DNA from 3 places in the Massilia phyllosphaerae genome. Region 2 is predicted to be linked to each of the others. Evidence: predicted binding sites of a transcription regulator. Region 2 holds the regulator's gene; each other region holds the start of a gene.
The links. Region 2 encodes LexA, which represses DNA repair genes until DNA is damaged. Its sites were predicted from a motif close to ACTGTATNNNNATACAGT; they were not measured.
Positions count from the first base shown of each region.

Region 1: the regulator LexA is predicted to act here: its motif matches at 1,322-1,339, upstream of U1H99_RS24100 (VRR-NUC domain-containing protein).
Region 3: the regulator LexA is predicted to act here: its motif matches at 3,870-3,887, upstream of imuA (translesion DNA synthesis-associated protein ImuA).

Region 1 is NZ_JAXSQX010000007.1:125,646-134,319, reverse strand. It holds partial or broken gene U1H99_RS24110 (AAA family ATPase) at 1-398, opposite strand, end outside; gene U1H99_RS24105 (hypothetical protein) at 492-1,238, shown strand; gene U1H99_RS24100 (VRR-NUC domain-containing protein) at 1,351-3,045, shown strand; gene U1H99_RS24095 (ATP-dependent DNA helicase) at 3,042-5,315, shown strand; gene U1H99_RS24090 (LytR/AlgR family response regulator transcription factor) at 5,321-6,073, opposite strand; gene U1H99_RS24085 (sensor histidine kinase) at 6,077-7,210, opposite strand; gene U1H99_RS24080 (LiaI-LiaF-like domain-containing protein) at 7,227-7,943, opposite strand; gene U1H99_RS24075 (LiaF transmembrane domain-containing protein) at 7,933-8,328, opposite strand; gene U1H99_RS24070 (hypothetical protein) at 8,552-8,674, opposite strand, start outside.
Region 2 is NZ_JAXSQX010000001.1:1,275,710-1,284,383, reverse strand. It holds gene U1H99_RS05690 (inorganic phosphate transporter) at 1-680, opposite strand, end outside; gene U1H99_RS05685 (DUF47 domain-containing protein) at 705-1,331, opposite strand; gene U1H99_RS05680 (replicative DNA helicase) at 1,465-2,850, opposite strand; gene rplI (50S ribosomal protein L9) at 2,970-3,422, opposite strand; gene rpsR (30S ribosomal protein S18) at 3,464-3,754, opposite strand; gene priB (primosomal replication protein N) at 3,797-4,090, opposite strand; gene rpsF (30S ribosomal protein S6) at 4,115-4,498, opposite strand; gene lexA (transcriptional repressor LexA) at 4,722-5,375, shown strand; gene U1H99_RS05650 (tetratricopeptide repeat protein) at 5,567-6,292, opposite strand; gene U1H99_RS05645 (cystathionine gamma-synthase family protein) at 6,401-7,642, opposite strand; gene purF (amidophosphoribosyltransferase) at 7,709-8,674, opposite strand, start outside.
Region 3 is NZ_JAXSQX010000004.1:19,349-25,344, reverse strand. It holds gene U1H99_RS15925 (hypothetical protein) at 1-521, shown strand, start outside; gene U1H99_RS15920 (hypothetical protein) at 518-748, shown strand; gene U1H99_RS15915 (hypothetical protein) at 801-1,148, shown strand; gene U1H99_RS15910 (hypothetical protein) at 1,145-1,390, shown strand; gene U1H99_RS15905 (lysozyme) at 1,383-1,874, shown strand; gene U1H99_RS15900 (hypothetical protein) at 1,871-2,260, shown strand; gene lysC (Rz1-like lysis system protein LysC) at 2,160-2,405, shown strand; gene U1H99_RS15895 (MarR family transcriptional regulator) at 2,415-3,599, shown strand; gene imuA (translesion DNA synthesis-associated protein ImuA) at 3,904-4,638, shown strand; gene U1H99_RS15885 (HNH endonuclease) at 4,927-5,709, shown strand; gene U1H99_RS15880 (hypothetical protein) at 5,728-5,996, opposite strand, start outside.

The DNA.
Region 1 (8,674 bases), on a different contig from region 2:
ACTTCGGTGCAGCGCCCCAGCACCGCCGCCACCAGCGCATCGTCGTAGTGGAACTGGGCGTTGTGGTTGGCCGACACGCGCGCCTTGATGCGGTCGAGTTTCAGGCGAATGATATTGGACAGCACCTCGTCGTCGATCGGGTAGAACGGCACCACGGTCAGGCGGCCGAGGAAGGCCGGCTTGAAGTGCTTCATCAGGGCCGGTCGGATCAGTTCCGCCAGTTGCTCCGGCGTCGGACGCTCGCTGGCGGGCTTGTTCAGGCAGGCCTGCATGATCTGGCTGGAAGCGGCGTTCGAGGTCAGGATGATGATGGTGTTGCGGAAGTCGATCTGGCGCCCTTCGGCATCGTCCAGCACGCCCTTGTCGAACACCTGGAATATCAGCATCCGTTTCTCCGGTTTGTTTCTAATTAGAAGCAACCTGCAAATCTTAGGAGTAACACGGTGCGCCCTACAGATGAAAATCAAACCGGCTCCAGGCGTCCCAACCTGATGTCGTCATCGCGCCGCAGCGGCGCCGAGATCAATATCCTGGCCATGCTCGACGGCCAGGCGCGCAAGCCGGGACCGTTTGCCCGGCTGCCGCGGGCGGCCTGGTATGGCAGCGGCGGCGTGCTGGCCTGCGCCCTGGTCGGCGCGGTGGCGTGGCTGGTGCACGACCAGTCCGGCAGCGGCTTCGAAGGCCGGGTGCCGGCCGGGCCGCCCGTGGTGCCCCTCGAAATCGTGTCCGAGACGGTGCCGAACCCGGCATTGCAGGTGGATCCACCGCGCACGCATGGCGCCACCGTGGTCGACGTCGTCGCGGCTGCCGATGCGGCTGCCGATGCGGCATCGGTGGTACAGCCGGCGCCGTCCGGCGCCCGTGTGCTGGACGATGCGCGGCAGGAAGCACAGTTGCTGGCGGCCGTCACGCCGGCGTCTGCGCCGCCGCAAGCAGCCGTGCCCGTGCGCCCCGACATGCCGGCCGTGGTCGCGGTCAGCGCGGCGGTCACGCGGCCGGCTCACCACGCGCCGCACCGGGTGCCGCCGAAGGCCGCGCCATCCGCACGCAGTGTCCTTGCCGAGGCCCGCCAGCCGGCATCCACGCATGTCCGCCGCGCCGCGCCCACGGCGCAGAAAGCCAAGCCTGCATCGGCCGCGGTCGACACCGACGTTGCCCTGATCTCGGCCATCATCCAGCACGTCAACCAGCGCGGCGAGGTGAAGGATGGTGCCGCGAAGATGCCAAATCGGCCATAAAGCAACGCTAACCCAGCCATAAAAACCACGAACGTGGCGCAAAAGCGGCAAAAAGGCTGGGTGAGATGAAGTCTCGCCGCTATACTGTACAAGTGTACAGTTGGCGGCGGCGATGATCAGGGTTCTGGAAAACGAGTTTTATTACCTGGATAACTTCCAGCGCGTGCTGGACTGGATCGCCGAGCGCTATGCCGACCTGCTCGACAGCGACGAGCAGGACTTCATCGCCCGCTTTCCCGCCCTGCCGCAGGCGGCGCGCGCCCTGTTCGTGCGCATGGTGATGCGCAAGGGCCACCTGTTCCGCGCCAGCAAACTCAATTACGCCGAAATCGGCTGTCCGCTCGAGGCGGCGCAGGCGCTGCTGCCGACTGGCTGGATCGCGCGCGATCCGGTGGTGTCGCTCGACGAGGTGTTCGACCTGCTGTCCAAGCCCGAGATCGCCCAGGCCTTCACGCTGCCGCCACAGCAGCGCCAGGCCCGCAAGAGCGAGCAGCTGGAAGCGCTGCGCGCCGATTGCGGCGAGAACCGCGCTTTCTCAAACTGGTTCGCAGGCTGCCAGGACACCGTGTTCTCGATCCTGCTGAAACCGCTGTGCGACCGCCTGCGCCTGCTCTTCTTCGGCAACCTGAGCCAGGATTGGACCGAATTCGTGCTGTCCGACCTCGGCCTGTTCCGCTATGAACAGGTCGAGTTCTCACCGGCCTCGCGCGGTTTCCGCAGCCGCGCCGACATCGACCATTACCTGCTGCTGCACGCCTGCAAGGAGCGCTACTACGCCGAAGAACCGGCGCTCGAGGTGCTGCAGGCGGTGCGCGCGCTGCCGCCGCACGCGTTCGACAACGACTGGCTCGACAGCCGGCGCGAACGCCTGCTGTTCCAGCTCGGCCAGCAGTTGGAGAAGGAGAAGGACTGGGAGCAGGCGCACGGCGTGTATGCGGAGTGCCGCTTCCCCGGCGCCCGCGGGCGCGCGATCCGGGTGCTGGAAAAGCACGAGAAGTTCGACCAGGCATATGCCCTGTTCGAGATCGCCAGCGCCGCGCCGGAAAACGAAGCCGAACGCCAGCACCTGCTGCGCATCGGCCCGCGCCTGGCGCGCAAGCTCGGCCACCCGGCCACCAGGTCGCGCCGTGCGCCCCCGCCCAGCCGCCTCGACCTAAACCTGCCCCGCCCCGGCGGCGACTGGCGCGTCGAGGGCGTGGTGCTGGCGCACCTGCACACCGAGCAGGCGCCCGTGTTCTACGTCGAGAACACGCTGGCGAATACCCTGTTCGGCCTGCTGTGCTGGCCGGCGATCTTCGCCGCCATCCCGGGCGCTTTTTTCCACCCATTCCACCGCGGTCCGGCGGACCTGTACAGCGCCGACTTCCAGCGCCGCCGCAAGGCCGAATTCGACGCCTGCCTGGCGCGCCTGGACGACGGCAGCTACCGCGCCGCCATGCGCGCGACCTGGGAGCAAAAGGCCGGACTGCAGTCGCCCTTCGTGTCCTGGGACTACCTGGGCTGGGACCTCATCGCGCTGGCGCTCGACTGCATCCCGGCCGCGCACCTGAAGCTGTGGTGCGAGCGCATCCTGCATGACGTGCGCGACAACCGCACCGGCTTCCCCGACCTGATCCAGTTCCGCCCGGGGGAATCCGACCCGAACCGGCGCTACGACATGATCGAAGTGAAGGGCCCGGGCGACCGCCTGCAGGACAACCAGCTGCGCTGGATCGAGTACTGCGCCGCGCACGGCATGCCGCTCACCGTCTGCTACCTGCAGTGGGCGCAGCAGGACATCCTCGACACCCAGCTTGACGCCGCATGAGCAGCGCCACCGCAGGGACCTACACGGTGGCGGTGCGCGCCATGTGCGAATTCACCGCCAAGCAGGGCGACCTCGACCTGCGCTTCACGCCCTCACCCACCGCCCAGGAAGGCATCCAGGGCCACGCCGTGGTAGCGGCGCGGCGCGACGGCAACTACAAGGCCGAGGTGACCCTCGAGGGCGACTTCGGCCCGCTGCACGTGCGCGGCCGCGCCGACGGCTACGACCCCGACCAGAACCTGATCGAAGAAGTGAAGACCTTCCGCGGCCGCTTCGACAGCATCCCCGACAACCATCGCCACCTGCACTGGGCCCAGCTGCGCGTCTACGGCCACCTGATGTGCCGGCAGCTCGGCATGGACAGCGTCAACCTGGCCCTGGTCTACTTCGACATCGGCACCCAGCAGGAAACCGTGCTGCGCGAAAGCCGCAGCGCCAGCGAGCTGGCCGCACACTTCGAAGAGCACTGCAGCCGCTTCCTGGCCTGGGCCGAGCTGGAACTGGCGCACCGCGCGGCGCGCAACGCCGCCCTCGATGCGCTGCGCTTCCCGCATGCCGATTTCCGGCCCGGCCAGCGCCAGCTCGCCGAAGCCATCTTCCGCGCCAACGCGAGCAAGCGCAGCCTGCTGGCCCAGGCCCCGACCGGCATCGGCAAGACCGTCGGCACCCTGTTCCCGGTGCTGAAGGCGGCGCCGCGCGAAGGCCTCGACAAGATCGTGTTCCTGGCCGCCAAGACGCCTGGACGCCAGTTGGCGCTCGACGCTGCCGCGACGCTCAAGGCAGGCGGCAGCATCCCCTTGCGCGTGATGGAACTGACCGCGCGCGACAAGGCCTGCGAACATCCCGACGCAGCCTGCCATGGCGAGGCCTGCCCACTGGCGAAAGGCTTCTACGACCGCCTGCCAGCGGCGCGCGCCGCCGCCGTCGCCGCGGATGTGCCAGTGCTGGACCGCGCCACCCTGCGCGAGATCGGCCTGGCCCACGACGTCTGTCCCTATTACCTGGGCAGCGAAATGGCGCGCTGGAGCGACGTCATCGTCGGCGACTACAATTACTGGTTTGACGGTGGCGCCATGCTGTATGCGTTGGCGCTGGCCAACGGCTGGAAGACCAGCGTGCTGGCCGACGAGGCACACAACCTGGTTTCGCGCGCGCGCTCGATGTACACGGCGACACTGGAACGGTCGGCGCTGCGCGCCGCACGTTCAGTGGCGCCTCCCAATCTCGTGAAACCGCTGGAAAAGATTGGGCGCGCCTGGCTCGACGCCAGCAAGGCCGCACCCTTGCCCTACCAGGTGCTGGACGGCGTCTCCGAGAAGATGCTGAATGCGCTGCAGAACGCCGCCAGCGCCATCACCGAACACCTCGCAGCCTTTCCGATGCCGCTTGACCCGGCGCTGCAGGAGTTCTACTTCAGCATGCTCCAGTTCCAGCGCCTGGCCGAATCCTTCGGCGATCACTCGATCTTCGACCTGACCCGGGTCGACGAGCGCGACACCGTCCTGTGCATCCGCAACGTGGTGCCGGCGCCCTTCCTGGCGCCGCGTTTCGGCTTCGCCCACTCGACCACGCTGTTCTCGGCCACGCTCGGCCCCTGGCATTATTTCGCCGACCTGCTCGGCATGCCGGCGGACACCGCCTGGATCGACGTCGACTCGCCCTTCCACGCGCACCAGCTGCAGGTGCACGTGGCGCGCAATATCTCGACCCGCTACCAGCACCGCAAGGCGTCGCTGGCGCCGATCGCCGGCCTGATGGCGCGCCAGTACGAGGCCAAGCCGGGCAACTACCTGGCCTTCTTCAGCAGCTTCGATTACCTGCAACAGGCCGCCGACGCGTTCGAGGCGGCGCACCCGGACGTTCCGACCTGGCACCAGTCGCGCCGCATGAGCGAACCGGACCGCGCCGCCTTCCTGGAGCGCTTCACCCCGGACGGCCGCGGCATCGGCTTCGCGGTGCTGGGCGGCTCCTTCGGCGAAGGGGTCGACCTGCCGGGCGACCGCCTGATCGGCGCCTTCGTCGCCACCCTCGGCCTGCCGCAGGTGAATCCGGTCAACGAGCAGCTGCGCGAGCGCATGCAGGCGATGTTCGGCGCCGGCTACGACTACACGTACCTGTATCCCGGCATGCAGAAGGTGGTGCAGGCCGCCGGACGCGTCATCCGCACCGAGCAGGACCGCGGCACCGTGTGGCTGATCGACGACCGCTTCGCGCGGCCGGACGTGCTCGAATTGCTGCCGCAATGGTGGGACGTCGACGTGACTACATGAGGTGACTACCGGATCAGGTCCCTGACACGCGCGTAGCCGCTGCGGCTGACCGCGATCCGGGTGCCGTCGCGCAGCACCGCGCAATGGCTGTCGCGCCCGAGCGGCTCGATGCGGACGACCGCGCCGACGTTGACGATATACGAGCGGTGCACGCGCAGGAAGGCTTGCGGGTCGAGCTGGCCCTCCAGCTCGGATAGGCGCTGGCTCTTCAGCCAGCGTTTGCCGCCGGCGCACACCGCGATGTAGTCGTCCTGGGCTTCGATGTAGTCGATGTCGGCGGCCGCCACCACGTGCACGCGCGCGCCGTCGCGGATCAGCACCCGGCTCAAGAAACCGCGCTGCTTGACCGCTTCCTGCGCGGCTTCCTGTACCACCGCCTGCAGCCCCGCCGCCTGCGGCCCCGGATCGCGCAGGCGCGTACGCGCATGCGCCAGCGCCGCATCCAGCCGCTCGCGCGCGAACGGTTTCAGCAGGTAGTCGACCGCATGCACCTCGAAGGCGCGCAGCGCGAACTCATCGTAGGCGGTGACGAACACGTAATGGGTCTTCGTCCCGGCAAGCTCGACCACCTCGAAGCCGTCCAGCTTGGGCATCCGGATGTCGAGAAACACCAGGTCCGGCGCCAGCTCGCCGATCGCTTTCACCGCCTCGAATCCGTTGGCGCACTCGCCCACGATGTCGACGTCCGGATGCGCCCCCAGGTGCTCGCGCAGCACGGCGCGTGCTAGCATTTCGTCGTCCACGATGATGACCCGCATGATTTATCCATCCTCCGATCCGGTCTCCGCGGGCAGCACCAGCTCCACGCGGAAGCATCCTTCTTCCCTGGTCCAGCGCGCGCCCGCTTCATGGCCATAGGCCGCGGCCAGGCGCCGGCGCACGTTGTCGACGCCGATGCCGGCGCCGCCGGGCGCGCCCGCCTCGCCTGCCTCGTCCGCATCGACGTCGTTGTCGATGCGGATGCGCAGCAGCGAGCCGGCACGCGCCGCCTCGATCCGCACCAGCCCCGGTTCCAGCATGCGTCCGATCCCGTGCTTCACCGCGTTCTCGGCCAGCGGCTGCAGCAGCAGCGGCGGCAGCAGGCAGGGCAAGGCATCCGCTTCGGCCTCGATCGCGACACGCAGGCGCTCGCCGAAGCGCACCTGCTCGATCGCCAGGAAGTGGCGCACCAGCGCGAGTTCCGTCTCCAGCGTGACCTTGCGGTCGGCCTGCAGGCCCAGGCTGTGGCGGAAGAACTCGGCCAGGCGCAGCGTCATGGCGCGCGCACCGGGCGGATCGAGCGCGGTCAGGGCGCTGATCGAATTCAGGCTGTTGAACAGGAAGTGCGGATCGACCTGGGTGCGCAGCATGCGCAGCTCGGCATCGCGCGCCATCAGGCGCGTCTCCAGTTCCTGGGTCTCGAGCCGGCGCACGCGCTCGGATTCCAGCACCAGGTAATTCACCGCCACCGCCAGCCCGTACAGGATCACGCCCAGTCCGAACATCGGCGCCAGCAATGGCGTTAACTGCGGTGCGCCCGCTACCAGCCCCGCCACCAGCTCACCATGCGGCTCCGCGGCCGGCTGCGCGCCCAGCGTCAGCCGCAGCGACGCCAGCAGGCTGCGCCACGCCAGGCCGATTGCGCACCACAGCGCCGCCACGCAGGCTGCGCTCAGGCCGGCGCCGGCGACGATGGCCGGCAGCGACGCCTGGCCGAGCGGATAGGCGCGGCAGACGTAATAGGCGGAATAGCCGGTGGCATACGCATACACGATGGCCAGCGGCACCGCGTACAGCAGGCTGGCGCTCCAGTCGGCGCCGCCGGCGGCGAGCATGGCCGCCAGCAGCAGGCCGAGCATCAGCCAGGCCAGCAGGTACAGCCGGGTGGAGCGCCAGGTGGCGAAAACGCCGTACACGTGAACTGCCGCGCCGTCAGTTGCGCACTTCGATGCCGCCCATGATGGCGTAGCCCCGGATCACCAGGCGCTTGCCGCCGTCGCGCGCGCTGGCGGTCTTCTCGGAAAACCCGCCCATCAGCGCGGTGCCGCTCCAGACCACGGTCCAATCCGGCGGCACCTGGATGTTGATACCGCCCCAGATCGTGAAGACGTTCAGCACGGCTTCCTTGACGATGGACGACTCGCGCAGGTCGAGGGCGCAACCGCCCAGTACCGCGGTGATCTCGCCGCCGAGGAAATCCGCGGTATTGATGCGCCGCTCGACCCCGCCCAGGATCGCCACCACGTCCACCACGTTGTCCGGCGCGACGCTGTCGACGCCATCGAGGCCGGCCGCGCGCAGCGGACGCGGGGTACGGCCCGGACCCAGCGTCCGGAACAGGATCAGGCCGCCGAGCGCGATCAGCAGCAGCGGCCACACCATCGTCCAGCTGATATATAGCACGCCCATGCGCCCCAGGATCATCAGCACGCCGACCCCGATCAGCACTGCCCCGGTATAGCTGCCGCTGCGCGGGCCGTCGCCGGCCAGCACGATCACGCCGGCGGCGATGAAGGCCAGCGGCCAGAAGCCGATCGCGTGGCGGAAGTCGAGGATGTCGAGGTTATCGAGCAGGAACAGCACGCCCATGCCCATCACCAGCAGGCCGAGAACGACCTGGTGCGAGGCGCGGCGGGTATCAGTGGCCATGGTCGTTGCCTCCCTTGTGTTCGATACGATGGTCGTACTTGCCGAACTTGCGTTCCGCCAGCGGACGGATCGCCATCGTCACGCCCGAGATGATGATGAACAGCGGCCAGCTGTTGGCGAAGGTCAGGCCGAACACGCCTTCCAGCACGGCGAACAGCCACAGGCCGATGAAGGCGGTCCACAGGCCGTTGGCGAATTCGCGCCCGCTCGGATAGCCGATGGTCTGGTTGATGCCGATGACGACCAGCAGCAGCGGCGCGTAGTGCCACAGGCTTTCGATCTCGACGATGTTCATCTGGTCGAGCAGGAAGGCCACGCCCAGTCCGACCAGCAGCAGGCCCCACAGGACCTGGCGCCGCAAGTCGTAGGAAGCTTCGTTTTTCATGTGTTCTCCAGGAGGATCGGAATGACGACAAGATACCGGAGTCGCGGCCGGGCGGGAAAGCGCTTTTCGGCGAACGGCGGCACGCGGGCGGTGAATGGCGCGGGGGCCGGCGAACGGCGCAGCGGCGCACCGGCGCACCGGCGCAACGGCAGGTCGTGTCCGGACGCAAAAAAGCCCGCCGGATTGCTCGGGCGGGCCTTGCTGGAACAGTGAAACGGCGCGATCAGGCGGCGTTCAGGACGGCCGGTGCCTGGCCCTTGACCTGGTTACGGTACTTGGCGCGGGCTTCGGCCAGCTTCACTGCTTCGCGCGCGATGTTGGTCTTGCGGATTTCCTGGCGTTCCTT
Region 2 (8,674 bases):
GAGATGATGACCCACAGCGGCGGCTCCGATGCGCCCGCCTGCGAGGCGCCGGCGAAGATCAGCAGCATCCAGATGATGCCGATGGTCTTCTGCGCGTCGTTGCCGCCATGGCCCAGGCTGTAGGCGGCGGCGGACACCAGCTGCAGGCGGCGGAACCAGGTGTCGACCTTGCGCGGCGGGGTGCGCACGAAGATCCAGGACACGGCCAGCATCACGATCGAACCGAGAATGAAGCCCAGCAGCGGCGACAGGATGATCCACTGCACGGTCTTCAGCAGGCCGCCGCCGACCAGCGCGCCGGTGCCGCTCTTGGCCACGGCCGCGCCCACCAGGCCGCCGATCAGGGCGTGCGAGGACGAGGAAGGGATCCCGTAGTACCAGGTGATGATGTTCCAGATGATGGCGCCCACCAGCGCCCCGAAGATCACGTACTGGTCGACGATATTGGCGTCGATGGTGCCCTTGCCGACCGTTGCCGCCACGTGCACGCCGACGGTGAAGATGGCGACGAAGTTGAACAGTGCCGACATGGCCACCGCGGTCTGGGGTTTCAGGACCCCGGTCGATACCACCGTCGCGATCGCGTTGGCGGCATCGTGGAAACCGTTCATGAAGTCGAAGACCAGCGCTAAAAGGACGAGCAGGCCCAGCACATAAATGCTGATATGAAGATGATCCATGGATTTATTCTTGTTCTCGTCGCGTTACGCGTTCTCGACGATGATGCCTTCGATGATGTTGGCAACGTCTTCGCAGCGGTCGGTGACGGTCTCGAGGATCTCGTAGATCGCCTTCATCTTGATCAGGTTGCGCACGTCCGGCTCGTCGCGGAACAGCTTGGACATGGCGGCGCGCATCACGTGGTCGGCGTCCGATTCCAGGCGGTCGATCTCTTCGCAGATCGCGACCATCTTCTGGGCGTTGTCCATGTTGTGCAGCATGCCGACGGCCTGCTGGACCTTTTCGCAGCAGGCCAGGCACAGCTCGGCCAGGCGCTTGGCTTCCGGGGTCACGGCCTGCAGGTCGTATAGCGAGATCGTTTGCGCGGCGTCCTCCATCATGTCGAGGATGTCGTCCATGCGCGTGATCAGCTTGTGGATGTCGTCGCGGTCGAGCGGGGTGATGAAGGTCTTGTGCAGCAGGTCGACGGTGGCGTAGGTAATCTTGTCCGCCTGTTTTTCGATGCTTTCCACGGCATGGGTGCGGTTTTCGAGGTCGTCGAAGTTGGTCATCAAACCGACCATTTCCTGCGCACCCTTTACGCACAAGGCGGCGTGCTGGTTGAACAGGTCAAAAAATTTGCCCTCCGTGGGCATCAGGCGTCCAAACATGTAATTCTCCGTTGGTAGATCTCTTGGGACTTCTTGAGGGACACGGCGCAAGGTTCCCGCCCAGCTCGCGCCGGGAGGAAACCACGCACCGCATCTATTTTATTTCTATTGTTATTGGCGCTTGCTTACCCGGTTAATCGCCCTGGTAAACACTGAGATTGCCGCTGTAATTGCCGAACTTGGTATACATACCCATCCAGGTCAGGCGGATTGCCCCGATCGGACCGTTACGCTGCTTGCCGATGATGATCTCGGCGGTGCCTTTATCCGGCGAGTCCGGGTTGTAGACCTCGTCACGATACAGGAAGATGATAACGTCGGCGTCCTGTTCGATAGCGCCCGATTCGCGCAGGTCGGACATGACGGGACGCTTGTTCGGGCGTTGTTCCAGCGAGCGGTTCAGCTGCGACAGCGCGATCACCGGGCAACCGAGTTCTTTGGCCAGGCCCTTCAGGCTACGCGAGATTTCCGAAATCTCGGAAGCGCGGTTGTCGCCCGGCTTGGAGCCCTGCATCAGCTGCAGGTAGTCGACGATGATCAGGCCGAGCTTGCCGCACTGGCGTGCCAGGCGGCGCGCACGCGCGCGCATCTCGATCGGGTTCAGCGCCGGCGTCTCGTCGATGAAGACCTGGGCGTCGTTCATCTTCTGGATCGCATGCGTCAGGCGCGGCCAGTCTTCGTCGTTCAGCTTGCCGGTACGCAGGCGGTGCTGGTCGAGCTGGCCGACCGAACCGAGCATACGCATCGCCAGCTGGGCGCCGCCCATCTCCATCGAGAAGATCGCCACCGGCAGGCCGGCTTCGATCGCGACGGCTTCGCCGATGTTGACCGAGAACGCGGTCTTGCCCATCGACGGACGGCCGGCCACGATGACCAGGTCGCCCGGCTGCAGGCCGGAGGTCATCTTGTCGAGGTCGATGAAGCCGGTCGGCACGCCGGTGATCTCGCCCTGGTTTTCGCGGCTGTAGAGTTCGTCGATGCGCTCGACCACCTGGGTCAGCAGCGGCTGCACCGGCAGCCAGCCCTGGGCGCCGCGGGCGCCCTGCTCGGCAATCGCGAAAATGCGTGATTCGGCTTCGTCGAGGATCTGCTTGACCTCGGCACCCTGCGGATTGAAGGCCTTGCCCGACACTTCGTCGGCCACGGTGATGAGTTGGCGCAGCACGCCGCGGTCGCGCACGATCTCGGCGTAACGGCGGATGTTGGCAGCGGATGGCGTATTTTGCGCCATCGCGTTCAGGTATTGCAGGCCGCCCACGTCCTCGGCCTTGCCGAGCTGGACGAGCGATTCGTAGACGGTGATCACGTCGGCGGGTTTGCCGGAATTGATCAGGCGGACCATCTGTTCGAAGATGATCCGGTGGTCGTAGCGGTAGAAATCCTCCGCATGCATGAAGTCGGCAATGCGGTCCCACGCCGCGTTATCGCGCAGGAGGCCGCCGATCACGGACTGTTCTGCTTCAATCGAATGCGGGGGAATGCGGAGCGACTCGATTTGCGGGTCTGCTGGGGTATTCATGGGCGGCATTATACCTGTTTGCCACCGACCGCTGAAATGATTGGTGAGTTTCCTCTAGTAAAAAGAACAAAAAAAAAGCCGGGATAACCCGGCTTTTTCTCATTCTTGCAACAGAACGATTATGCAGCTTCGCCCACGACGGCGATGGTCACGTCGACCACCACGTCGGTGTGCAGAGCGACAGCAACCGGGTGCTCGCCGGTGGTCTTCAGCGGACCGGTCGGCAGACGAACCTGTGCTTTTTCGACTGCGAAACCTTGCTTGGTCAGGGCTTCGGCGATGTCGAAGTTGGTCACGGAACCGAACAGACGGCCGTCGACGCCGGCTTTCTGGGCGATGGTGACGGTCATGCCGTTCAGCTTTTCGCCTTGGGCTTGCGAAGCGGACAGCTTTTCAGCAGCGGCTTTTTCCAGCTCGGCGCGCTTGACTTCGAACTCGGCGACAGCCGAGGTGGTCGCACGGCGGGCCATTTTTTGCGGGATCAGGAAGTTACGTGCGTAACCGTCCTTGACCTTGACGACGTCGCCCAGGTTGCCGACGTTGACGACTTTTTCCAGCAGGATAACTTGCATATTATTCTCCAGTATTTACTTGTGCTCGTTGCCGTAGCGACTTAAGCGTTGTGCAGGTCGGTGTACGGCAGCAGGGCCAGGTAACGTGCGCGCTTGATCGCGGTGTCAACTTGACGCTGGTAGTGCGCCTTGGTACCGGTCAGGCGAGCCGGCATGATCTTGCCGTTTTCCTGGACGAAATCCTTCAGGGTGTCGACGTCTTTGTAGTCAACCTGTTCCACGCCTGCAGCGGTGAAGCGGCAGAACTTCTTGCGCTTGAACAGCGGGTTCTGCTGTTTGCGCTTCAGTTTTTCTTTGGCTTTGTTTTTGTCGAACTTTTTACCGAATGCCATTTGAGGCTCCTGTATCTAAAAACGTGCTCGCTAGTCGATCGACTATTCGGCGGCACTGAAATCAATGATGTGAAACACCAGGGCTTTACTGTGACGGCTCTTCCTGGCGAGAAATCCTGTGAAGCGATGCACTGCGCCCAGTTCGGCGTTGGCGAATCGTCCCGAGATTTCACCCGCGGCGACCGCGGTCATCTCGAACTCGACCTGCCTGGCAATCCCCGCTTCCGTCTGCTGCGACTGGTGCTGCAAGGTCGCGCCGACGATCGGGATGCCGGCCGGGGTGTAACGCAGGGTATCGCGCTCGAGGATGCTGGCAACCAGCGACAGCTCGTTCACTACCCGTTCGCGTAAGCCAGTGGCTTAGGCTGCAGCGGCCGGAGCGGCTGCCTGCTCTGCGCGGTGGCTCTTGGCTGCGTCTTCGCGCTGGACCGACTTCATCATCGGCGACGGCGCGGTTTCAGCCTTCTTCATCTTCACGGTCAGGTGACGCAGCACGGCATCGTTGAACTTGAATGCGGTTTCCAGCTCGACCAGGGTCTCGTTGTCGCACTCGATGTTCATGCAGATGTAGTGTGCCTTCGGCAGTTTCTGGATCTGGTATGCCATTTGACGACGGCCCCAATCTTCGACGCGGTGGATGTTGCCGCCGCGCGAGGTGACCGTGGTCTTGTAGCGTTCGATCATCGCCGGGACCTGCTCGCTTTGGTCCGGGTGGACGATAAACACGATTTCATAATGACGCATGCATTACTCCTTGAGGACGTTAAACAGATGCCCACCTCGGCGTCAAGACGAGTGTGGGAAGGGAAAGCCCAACATTATAACCGGAAAAACGTCAAGCGCTCAATCGGTTTGTGATGCACTGGTTTGTGACAAAAAAATCGCCGAAATCCACGAATCCCCTTGCGTGCAGCGCAATACTGTACAAAAATACAGTCTGTCCCAGCACCCACGATTCACTGACCCCATGCTTAAGCTCACTGCAAGGCAAGAACAGATCCTTAACCTGATCAAGGAAGCCATCGACAACACCGGCTTCCCGCCGACCCGCGCCGAAATCGCGCAAGAGCTTGGCTTCCGCTCGGCCAACGCCGCCGAGGAACACCTGCAAGCCCTGGCGCGCAAGGGCGCGATCGAAATTTCTCCCGGCACCTCGCGCGGCATCCGCCTGCTCGGCGCCACCACGCCGGCCACGCCCGAGCCGGCCGCCATGCCGCACGTGCCGGCAGCCCTGCTGATGTCGCTGCCGCTGGTCGGCCGCGTCGCCGCCGGTTCGCCGATCCTGGCCCAGGAACACGTCGAGGCCAATTACGCGGTCGACCCGGCCATGTTCTCGGCCAAGCCCGACTTCCTGCTGAAGGTCAAGGGCTGGTCGATGCGCGACGCCGGCATCTGCGACGGCGACATCCTGGCCGTCAAGAAGGTCGACAGCGCCAAGAACGGCCAGATCGTGGTCGCCCGCATCGGCGAAGAAGTCACCGTCAAGCGCTACCGCAAGAACGGCACCGTCATCGAACTGCTGCCGGAAAACCCGGACTTCTCGGTGATCACGGTCGATCCGCAGACCGACGAGTTCGCGCTCGAAGGGCTGGCGGTTGGCTTGATGCGTTCCTGGCACTAAGGGATCAGAGCCCGGTTTCTGTTGGGGCTCTGCCCCCCCGGTTTCAGCTGCAACCTCGACCGAAGCCGCAAATAAAACGGCCTGCATTTTTGCAGGCCGTTTTCTTTTGCTGGTGGCTGAACACCGGGGTCAGAGCCCCTCAAAACCGACACCAGGCTCTGCCCCCTGCTCTGCACCCTTGCTCTGTTGGGCTAGCGATTCTCCGCCGGCTCCGGCGGCGGCGCGTTCTTGACCATCTCGTTGTGCTCGCTCACGTACGCCTCGGTGGCATTGCGCCAGGCCGTGAAATCGGCCACCACCAGCTTGCCGCCGACCTGGGTGTCTTCCGCCACTCGCTTGCCGACCTCGTCCAGGTGCGCGGTCGCCTTTTCCGTTTCGCTCGCCGTCATCAGCTTGCTTACGTCTTCGGGGATGCGCTTGGTCAGCGGCATCGACGCGTTCAGGTATTTCACGAAGCGGTTGTGGCAGGTTTCCCAGTCCTTCATCCTGGCGCTGTAGCGGTCGATGTCGTCGTTGACCTTGGACATGGCCGGGAAGCGCGGCGCCGGACAGCGGTAGTCGCCGCTGCGCAGGTCGGAACCATCGTATTTGACGATCCAGTAATCGATGTCGGCGCGGCGCGCCTCGCGCTGCTTCATCAGCTCGAGCGTGGCGATCGCCACCGCATTGCCCTTGGCCGCGGCCTTGCGGAACCATTCGGCGGCCTTGTCCATGTCCTCGAGACCCGCCTCGCCATAGAAATACATCTCGCCCAGGTGCTGCTGGGCCATCACGTTGCCGGCATTCGCCAGCTTGGTGTACTTCTGCAGCGCCTGCGGATAGGCTTTCTTGGCGAACAGGGCGTCGGCGTCGGCGAGCTCGTCCGCTATGACGGCGGTACTGCACATCAAGGCAGCGCAAAACAGGAGAGTTTTCATGACAGGCGTGATCGTAATGGAAAGCAATGTACGATCATAACGCCAGTGTGCCGCCGGCTCAACTGGAGAGCGCGGCGGCATAGGGGGTATTTACCGGAATTTACCGGCTCAGCCGTTCAAGGCGTCGCCGAAATCGCGCAACAGGTCATCGGTGTCCTCGATGCCGACCGATACCCGGATCAGCGACTCGGCGATGCCCATGCTGGCGCGGCGCTCCGCACCCATCTCGAAGAAGATCGTGTGCGCCACGGGAATCACCAGCGTGCGGGTATCGCCCAGGTTGCTTGCCGGGATCGCCACGCGCAGGCGGTTCAGGTAGTCGAAGCAGTCGATGCCGTCCTTCAGCTCGAACGAGAACAGCGAACCCGAGGCGCGGAACAACTCGCTCGTCCGCGCATGCTGCGGATGCGATGCCAGGCCCGGGTAATGCACGGCGGCGACCCGCTCGTCCGCTTCCAGCATGGTCGCCAGCGCCAGCGCGTTGCCGCAGGTGCGCTCCATGCGCAGCGCCAGGGTCTCGGCGCCGACCGCGATGTGGTGCGCCGCTTCCGGCGCCAGCGAGGCGCCGAAGTCGCGCAGCGACTTGGCGCGCAGCTGGGCCATGCCCTGGGCCTGCGGGGCCAGCTTGCGGAAGTTGGGGGCGATGTTCGGGTAGGCGCTCCAGTCGTAGACGCCGGTGTCGGTCAGGGCGCCGCCCAGCGCCATGCCGTGGCCGCCGATCGACTTGGTCAGCGAATTCACCACCAGGCCGGCACCGACCGCCTTCGGACGGAACAGGTAGGGCGTGGTCATGGTGTTGTCGACCACATACAAGATGCCGCGCTGGCGGCACAGCTCGCCGATGCGGGCCAGGTCGGCCACCTGGGTGCGCGGGTTGGCGATGGTCTCGACGAATACCAGGCGGGTGTTTTCCTGGAGTGCGGCTTCGACGTTGGCGACGTCGGTGGCGTCCACGAAAGACAACTCGGTGCCCTGCCCCGCCACGGTGTTCCACAGGCTGTTGGTGTTGCCGAACAGGAAGGAGGACGACACCACATGGTCGCCATCCTTCAGCAGCGCCTGGGCCAGGGCGCCGATCGCCGCCATGCCAGTGCCGAAGCACAGGGTGGCGACGCCGTCTTCCATCTGCGTGATCTTGTCTTCCAGCGCCGACACGGTCGGGTTGCCCTGGCGGCCGTAGCGGAAGCCCGGCTCCTTGCCCTGGAAGACCGAAGCCAGCTGGCGCGCATCGGTGTAGCCGAAGGCGACCGAGGTATGGATCGGCTTGTGCAGGGAGTTCTGCTCGATCGGCTTGCGGCGGTCGTTGTGGAGAATGGTGGTGGTGAAGCCGTAGGGAGTCTTGTCGCTCATGGTCGTTCTTGAAGTTTCGATGCTTGCAAATGAAAACGGGCGCCCGTGGCGCCCGATGATCTTACTTTATTCTGCCGCGACCGCAGGATTCAGGTTCAACTGGGTCCGCACCAGGTCGTCCGACGACTTGCCGGACGACTTGTGGCGGTGGTTCTCCAGCCGGTCCAGGTACTCCGGCGTGATGTCGCCGGTGATGTAGACGCCGTCGAAGCACGAGGCTTCCACGCTGGTCAGCGCCGGATTGACGTCCATGATCGACTTCTTCAGCGCCTCGATATCCTGGTAGACCAGGCGGTCGGCGGTGATCTCGCGGCACACCTCTTCCACCGTGCGGCCGTGGGCGATCAGTTCGTCGCGGGTCGGCATGTCGATGCCGTACACGTTCGGGTACAGCACCGGCGGCGCGGCCGAGGCGAAGAACACCTTGCGGGCGCCGGCTTCGCGCGCCATCTGCACGATCTCGCGGCTGGTGGTGCCGCGCACGATCGAGTCGTCGACCAGCAGCACGTTCTTGTCCTTGAATTCCGAGGCGATCGCGTTCAGCTTCTGGCGCACCGATTTCTTGCGCATGCCCTGACCCGGCATGATGAAGGTACGGCCGATGTAGCGGTTCTTGATGAAGCCTTCGCGGTATTCGACGCCGAGCTTCAGCGCCAGCTGGATCGCGGCCGGGCGCGAGGAATCCGGGATCGGCATCACGACATCGATGTCCTCGACCGGGATCTCCTGGCGGATCTTATCGGCCAGGTATTCGCCCATTTTCAGGCGGGTGGCATACACCGAGGCGCCGTCGATCACCGAGTCCGGGCGCGCCAGGTACACGTATTCGAAGGCGCACGGATTCAGCGACGGGTTCTGGGCGCACTGGCGCGCATGCATGTTGCTGTCGTTGTCGATCCAGACGGCTTCGCCCGGGGCGATGTCGCGCATGAAGCGGAAACCGAGGCCTTCCAGGGCCACCGATTCGCTGGCGACCAGGTATTCCGGGCCGTGCTCGGTCTCGTTGACGCCGATGCACAGCGGACGGATGCC
Region 3 (5,996 bases), on a different contig from region 2:
CGCCGGCGGATACGGACGAATACACATACGTGCGGTGGGATCAGCCTGTTCGGCTGGCGGCCAACACGTCGACCGAAGTGCACAAATGGGTGAACGGCGCTCCAATATGGATCGAGACGGCGCCGCTGGAAGTCGTTGCTGCGCGCGCGATCGACCAGATCGACAGCGCTGCCGACGCCGCCCGCATAGCGGTGATCGCCAAGCAGACCAACACGCCGGAATACCAGCGAGCGGAAGCCCAGGCGCGCGCCTTCAAGGCGGCCGGCTACCCGGTCGACGACGTGCCGCGCAATGTGGCTGGCTGGGTAGCGGCGAAGTGGCGCGACGAGATGACGGCGCAGGAGGCGGCCGACGACATCATCGCCACTGCCGACCGCTGGTACCAGCTGCTGGACGACATCCGCGACATGCGGCTGGCTGCGAAAGAAGACGTGCGTCACGCCACCGATAGTGCTGAGGTGGCCGCGCTCGCCCGGCGGCTTGAGGCCGGTTTATACACTTTGATGGTGGGGGCCGAATGAGCCGACTGCGTGAAGTAGCGATTGCTTTCGACCAGCTGGCGAATGCGATCCTGGGCGGCTACAGCGACGAGACGATCAGCGCTCGCTGCTGGCGCCTCCGGGCCGCCCGACCGTACAGCATCCTGAGGCCCATCGTTGATGGGCTTTTTTTCTGGCAGCCGGAGCACTGCCGCGCCTCATATGAGGCCGAGCGGACGCGCTCGCAGCTTCCGCCCGAATATCGCTGATCCACCCCGACCCGCTCCGGCGGGTTTTTTTACGCCTACTGAAAAGGCCTCAATGAACCAACAATGGCAACAAGAAGCGGCGCGCGTCGGCGGTCCCGCCCTCGTCCAGGTCCTAAACGAGCTGCGTAACGGCCAGCTCGAACTCATGGCCAACATCGACATCCTGACCGTCAAGACTGCCAAATCCGAGGCGGCGACTACGCGCCTGCTCTCCGGCTTCCCGGCCGACGACGTGGAGGGTCACCGCCGATACCACGAATCGGTGATCGAGTGGCGCGAGCTGCGCAACAAGCTGGTGCGCGAGGCGCTGACGAAGATGGTCGGCGCCGGCGCGCTGGCTGCGATCGGCTGGTTGGTCCTGGCGTTCTGGCAGGCCTTCAAAGTGACGGTGACGAAATGATGGCGCGCCTCCATTCCTGGCTGAAGTCGGCCGGCGTCTGGTTCAACGCCGTGCTGCTGGCCGCATTCCCGTTCACTGACCAGATCGTCCAGGCGATCAGCGATAACTTGCCGGCCCTGGCTCAGTACCTGCCGCCGAACGTCTACAAGGTGGTCGGCTTCGCGGTCGTCGTGTTCAACCTGGTGCGCTCGGCGCAGCGCGCGCGCAAGGCCGCGCAAGCGAAGGAGGTGGCGCATGGCTGATCCGATCAAGAAGACGCCACGCCGCGGCCTAATCGCCATCGTCGGAGCCGGCGCTGCGGCCGCGCTGCTGGCATTCACGCCAGTGCAAGAGGGCAGGGCGCTCAAGACCTACCGCGACATCGGCGGGGTCCTGACCTACTGCGACGGCGCCACTGAGAACGCCCAGACTGGCCGCATCTACACGCCGACCGAGTGCGACGCCCAGCTCGATCGCGACCTGGAGAGGCACGCCGCCGGTATCGCCAGGTGCGTGCCGATGGATCGCCTGACGGATGGCCAGAAGGTGGCCTTCGTCGACGCGGCTTTCAACATTGGTGTGTCGGCGTTCTGCGGGTCGAGCATGGCACGTAAGGCGAATGCTGGCGACATGGTCGGCGCCTGCGATGCGCTGCTGCTATGGAACCGGGCCGGCGGCCGCGAGGTGGCGGGCCTGACTAAGCGCCGCCAGCGCGAGCGCGAGCTGTGCCTCAAGGGGCTGCGGTGATCGCCGCCGCCCTGGCGCCGTACAAGCTGCAGCTGACGATCGGCGCCGGCGCAGTCGCCGCGATCCTATGCTTCGGCGCCGGCTGGGCTGTCAACGGCTGGCGCCTCGGAACCGACGTGGCGAACCTGCGCGCCGAGCGCGCCCAGGAGCAGGCCGCCCAGGCAGCCGCCGCCGCCAGCACGCTGCAGGCCGACGCTGCGGCGATCCATCAGGCCGCCACCGAGTACGCCGGCATCCAGTCCACCCTCGCGCCCAAGATTGCGGCGCTCACCAAGGAGCTGCGCAATGCGCCTCGCCTACCTGTGGATTGCCGCCCTGACGATGTCCGGGTGCGCAACCTCGACGCCGCCATCGACGCCGCCAACCAGGTCGCCGCCGCTCGATAGTGCGCTTGCGGCGCCGTGTCCGGAAGTGCCGAAACCCGAATCGCCCGACTACGACGTATGGCAGGTCTGGGCGATCAACCTGCTGCAGCAGTACGCCGACTGTGCTGCGCGCCATGCCAAGACCGTTCAGGCCTGGCCCAAGTAAAGGAAATGCATGAGCAAGATCACCTACGACCCCAAGCTGCGCGACTACGCAACCCCGCAACAGGCCATCTACCTCGATGCCGTGATCAAGCACGGCGGCGAGCGGCCGGCGGCCCGCGCCTTGGGCGTCAGCAAGAGTGCGGTGCAAGGATCACTGGCACGGCTCAAGGTCGCCGCGGCCGCGCGCGGCTACGCGCCCGAGTTCGACCTGCAGCACCCGGTGGCGCCTGGCCAGATGCTGAAAGGCACCTCGACGCTGTACAAGGACGGCCAGCCGGTGCTGCAGTGGGTGAAGACTCGCGCCGATGCGGCTCAGCTCGAGGAGTTCATGCGCGCGGCAGCCGCGGCGATGGCAGAAGAGCTGCCGCGCGCCAGGCCGGCGCGGGCGCCGCGCGTGACGAACGACAAACTGGCCAGCGTGTACACGCTCACGGACAGTCACGTCGGGGCCCTCTGCTGGAACCGTGAGAATCTCGATCCGAACGGGGATTGGGATTTGGCGATCGCCGAGCGCACGCTTACCGGCTGCTTCGAACACATGGTCAAGGCCAGCCCGCTGGCGCGCGTGGGCATCGTAGCGCAGCTGGGTGACTTCCTGCACAGCGACGGACTCGAGGCGAAGACGCCGACGTCGGGCCACATCTTGGACCAGGACGGTCGATTCCCGAAGGTGGTTCAGGCGGCGATCCGGATACTGCGGCGCGTGATCGGCTTTGCGCTCGAGCGGCATGAGAAGGTGGTCGTCCTGATGTGTGAAGGTAACCATGATCTCGCCAGCTCGGTCTGGCTGCGCGCGATGTTCAAGGCACTGTACGAGAACGAGCCGCGGGTCGAGGTGATCGATTCGGAGTTGCCGTACTACGTCTATCAGCACGGCGAGACCATGCTCGCCTGGCACCACGGCCACCTGAAGAAGAACGACCAGCTGCCGCTGCTGTTCGCCGCCCAGTTCCCGAAGGTATGGGGCGCGACCACGCGCCGGTATGCGCATACGGGTCACCGCCACCATTTCGAGGAAAAAGAGCACTCGGGCATGACGGTGGTCCAGCATTCGACCTTGGCGGCCAGGGACGCCTACGCCGCGCGCGGCGGCTGGATGAGCGAGCGGCAGTGCACGGCTATCACCTATCACAGTGAGTTCGGTCAGGTCTGCCGGAATACTGTTACTCCGGAGATGCTCTCGTCGGCGACGTAGAGGCGCCTCTCCGCTCCCAGGGGCGGGCGATCACCCGAATCGCGACCTGGAGAGGTATGCCGTTTTCGACCATGGCGCGAGCCATTCCGGTCGTACTCTGCCTCTCTTGATTGTTGAGTATGGCATCGACAATCACCGCCGAAAGCCTGTCAATTCGCTTGTTCATGAAGTAAGCCTGCGCCCGCTTGGCTGGTCGCGTCTTGATATATATCAAACAAGGATAGCAAACGTCCCGGCAAATCGGACTTGTCAAAAGGTGAATTTAACGATACTGTATAAACATACAGTATTTCCATGCATCACTATGAACACTCACGCCGCTACGCTCAATCCCGAGGCTCTCCATCCTGCGCTGTGGCGCGCGTCACAACTCGGCCGCTCGACGACAAAGTGCGTCGAGACCGGTTATACGGCCCTGTCGAATCAACTACCCGGCGGCGGCTGGCCGACCGGATCGCTCACCGAGTTGCTGACCCAGCAGCCCGGCATTGGCGAGATGCGCCTGCTGGCGCCGGCGCTGGGTAAGGTCGCGAAGCGCAAGATCGTCATGCTCGAGCCGCCGCACCCGCCTCAGGCGCTTGCGCTGGCGGCGATGGGCGTCGCCCCAGACCAAGCGCTCTGGCTGCGCGCGAAGACCACAGCCGACACGCTATGGGCGGCCGAGCAGGTGCTGCGCAGTGGGGCGTGCGGTGCGCTGTTGCTGTGGCAGACGCATGTACGGCAAGAAAGTCTGCGGCGCCTGCACTTGGCGGCCCAGGCCGGCGAGACGCTGTGCTTCGTGTTCCGGCCGGTCGCCGCGGCCCAGGATGCTTCGGTCGCGCCGCTGCGCCTGGCATTGCGGCCGGCCGCCGGCGGGCTCGACATCGGGTTTGTGAAGCGGCGCGGGCCCAGCACTGATCAAACACTGTTCTTGCCCATGTCCATCGGCTCCGGCACCCGTCCGATGCCGCAACGGCACCCGGCCATTCACTCTGCGCAGACACAACTGGCATCTGAGCATGTCGCGGAAAAGGCGCAAAAATCTGTACTATTGAACTGACGTCAGCCCAATCAAAACAATGGGTTATGAGGCGACTCAGTAAAATCTATAGTACATTTTAGTGCACGTAAGATATTGATTATATTGCTACAATAAGTAATCAAATGGAGAGGTTCATAGCCTATCCGGGGTTCGAATCCCCGTCTCTCCGCCAAGATTAAGTACATGATTTTTAAGACAAAAGCCGACTTTTCTAAGTCGGCTTTTTCTTTGTCTGCGCTATAGATTTGCTGTGCGCTATTCGAAACGATGCTATCTTGCCTGTTTAATATTTTTTGAAGGCGCAAGATGGACTTTGCGGAATGGATGAAGTCAGCAGGGCTCTCGGAAAAGTCGGCTAACAGTTACGTAGGCGCCATCAAGGGGCGTTTGACTAACTGGGCTATCGGCCATCAACTGACGAAGAAGCAGATCGGCAACATCTCGGACCTCGCAGAGTTCCTTACCCTGGCCCAGCAACTACGGCAAACGCCCGAATTCAAGGATAGGAACACAACCGGCAACGGGATGTACGCAGCGGCACTCAGCAATTACGAGAAGTACCTTCGCTCCCTTACCTCCGAAGCTGACGCCGGTGAATACGGCCCGTACCAACGGCAGGTAGCGCAGATCGTATCCGAGCAAGGTGTGCCGTTCGACCCTACAGGGCAAGATGACGCACGCGCACGCGTACTACGTCAAGTCGTTCAGAGGCGGGGCCAACAGAAGTTCAGGAAAGCGCTGATCGCTGCATATGGCGGTCGCTGTGCAATCACGGCCTGCCCCGTAACGCCTCTACTGGAAGCCGCACACATCACACCGTATCTGGGCCCGGATACGAACTCGATCAGCAATGGTCTGTTGCTTCGTGCGGACCTACATACCTTATGGGACTTGGGTTTGGTCGCTATCGATCCCCTGACGCGCAGGCTTTGGGTGAGCGCGGAAGTTGACGACCCGACTTATCGTGATCTGTCGGGCCGCCAGGTCTTACAACCTGCGCATCCTGCCCAGCAGCCATCTATGGCAGCACTACACCAACAATGGGACCTTGCGCAAAAAACCTACGCCGAAGCTGACTCAGATGCCTAGCCTTTGTCATGCTACTCACTAGATGTTGGGCTCGGTGTTCCCAGTCATGTCTAGGACGTTGTTGACAGCCAAATCGCGCCATGGATCGATGAACCTCCCTTGATACCAGAAGAACATCGGGCCGAAGAAGCATCGTTTATGTAGCAGCGGCAAAACCTTCGCTGGTGTCGGCGGTAAGCACGTCCCGGTATAACGAAACAGGTAAACGTTCATGAGCCATTCTTCGAACTCTTCCCTGTACTCAGTCGGGTCTGTCGGAATCGCGTTTCTTTCTTCCCCGTCTACTT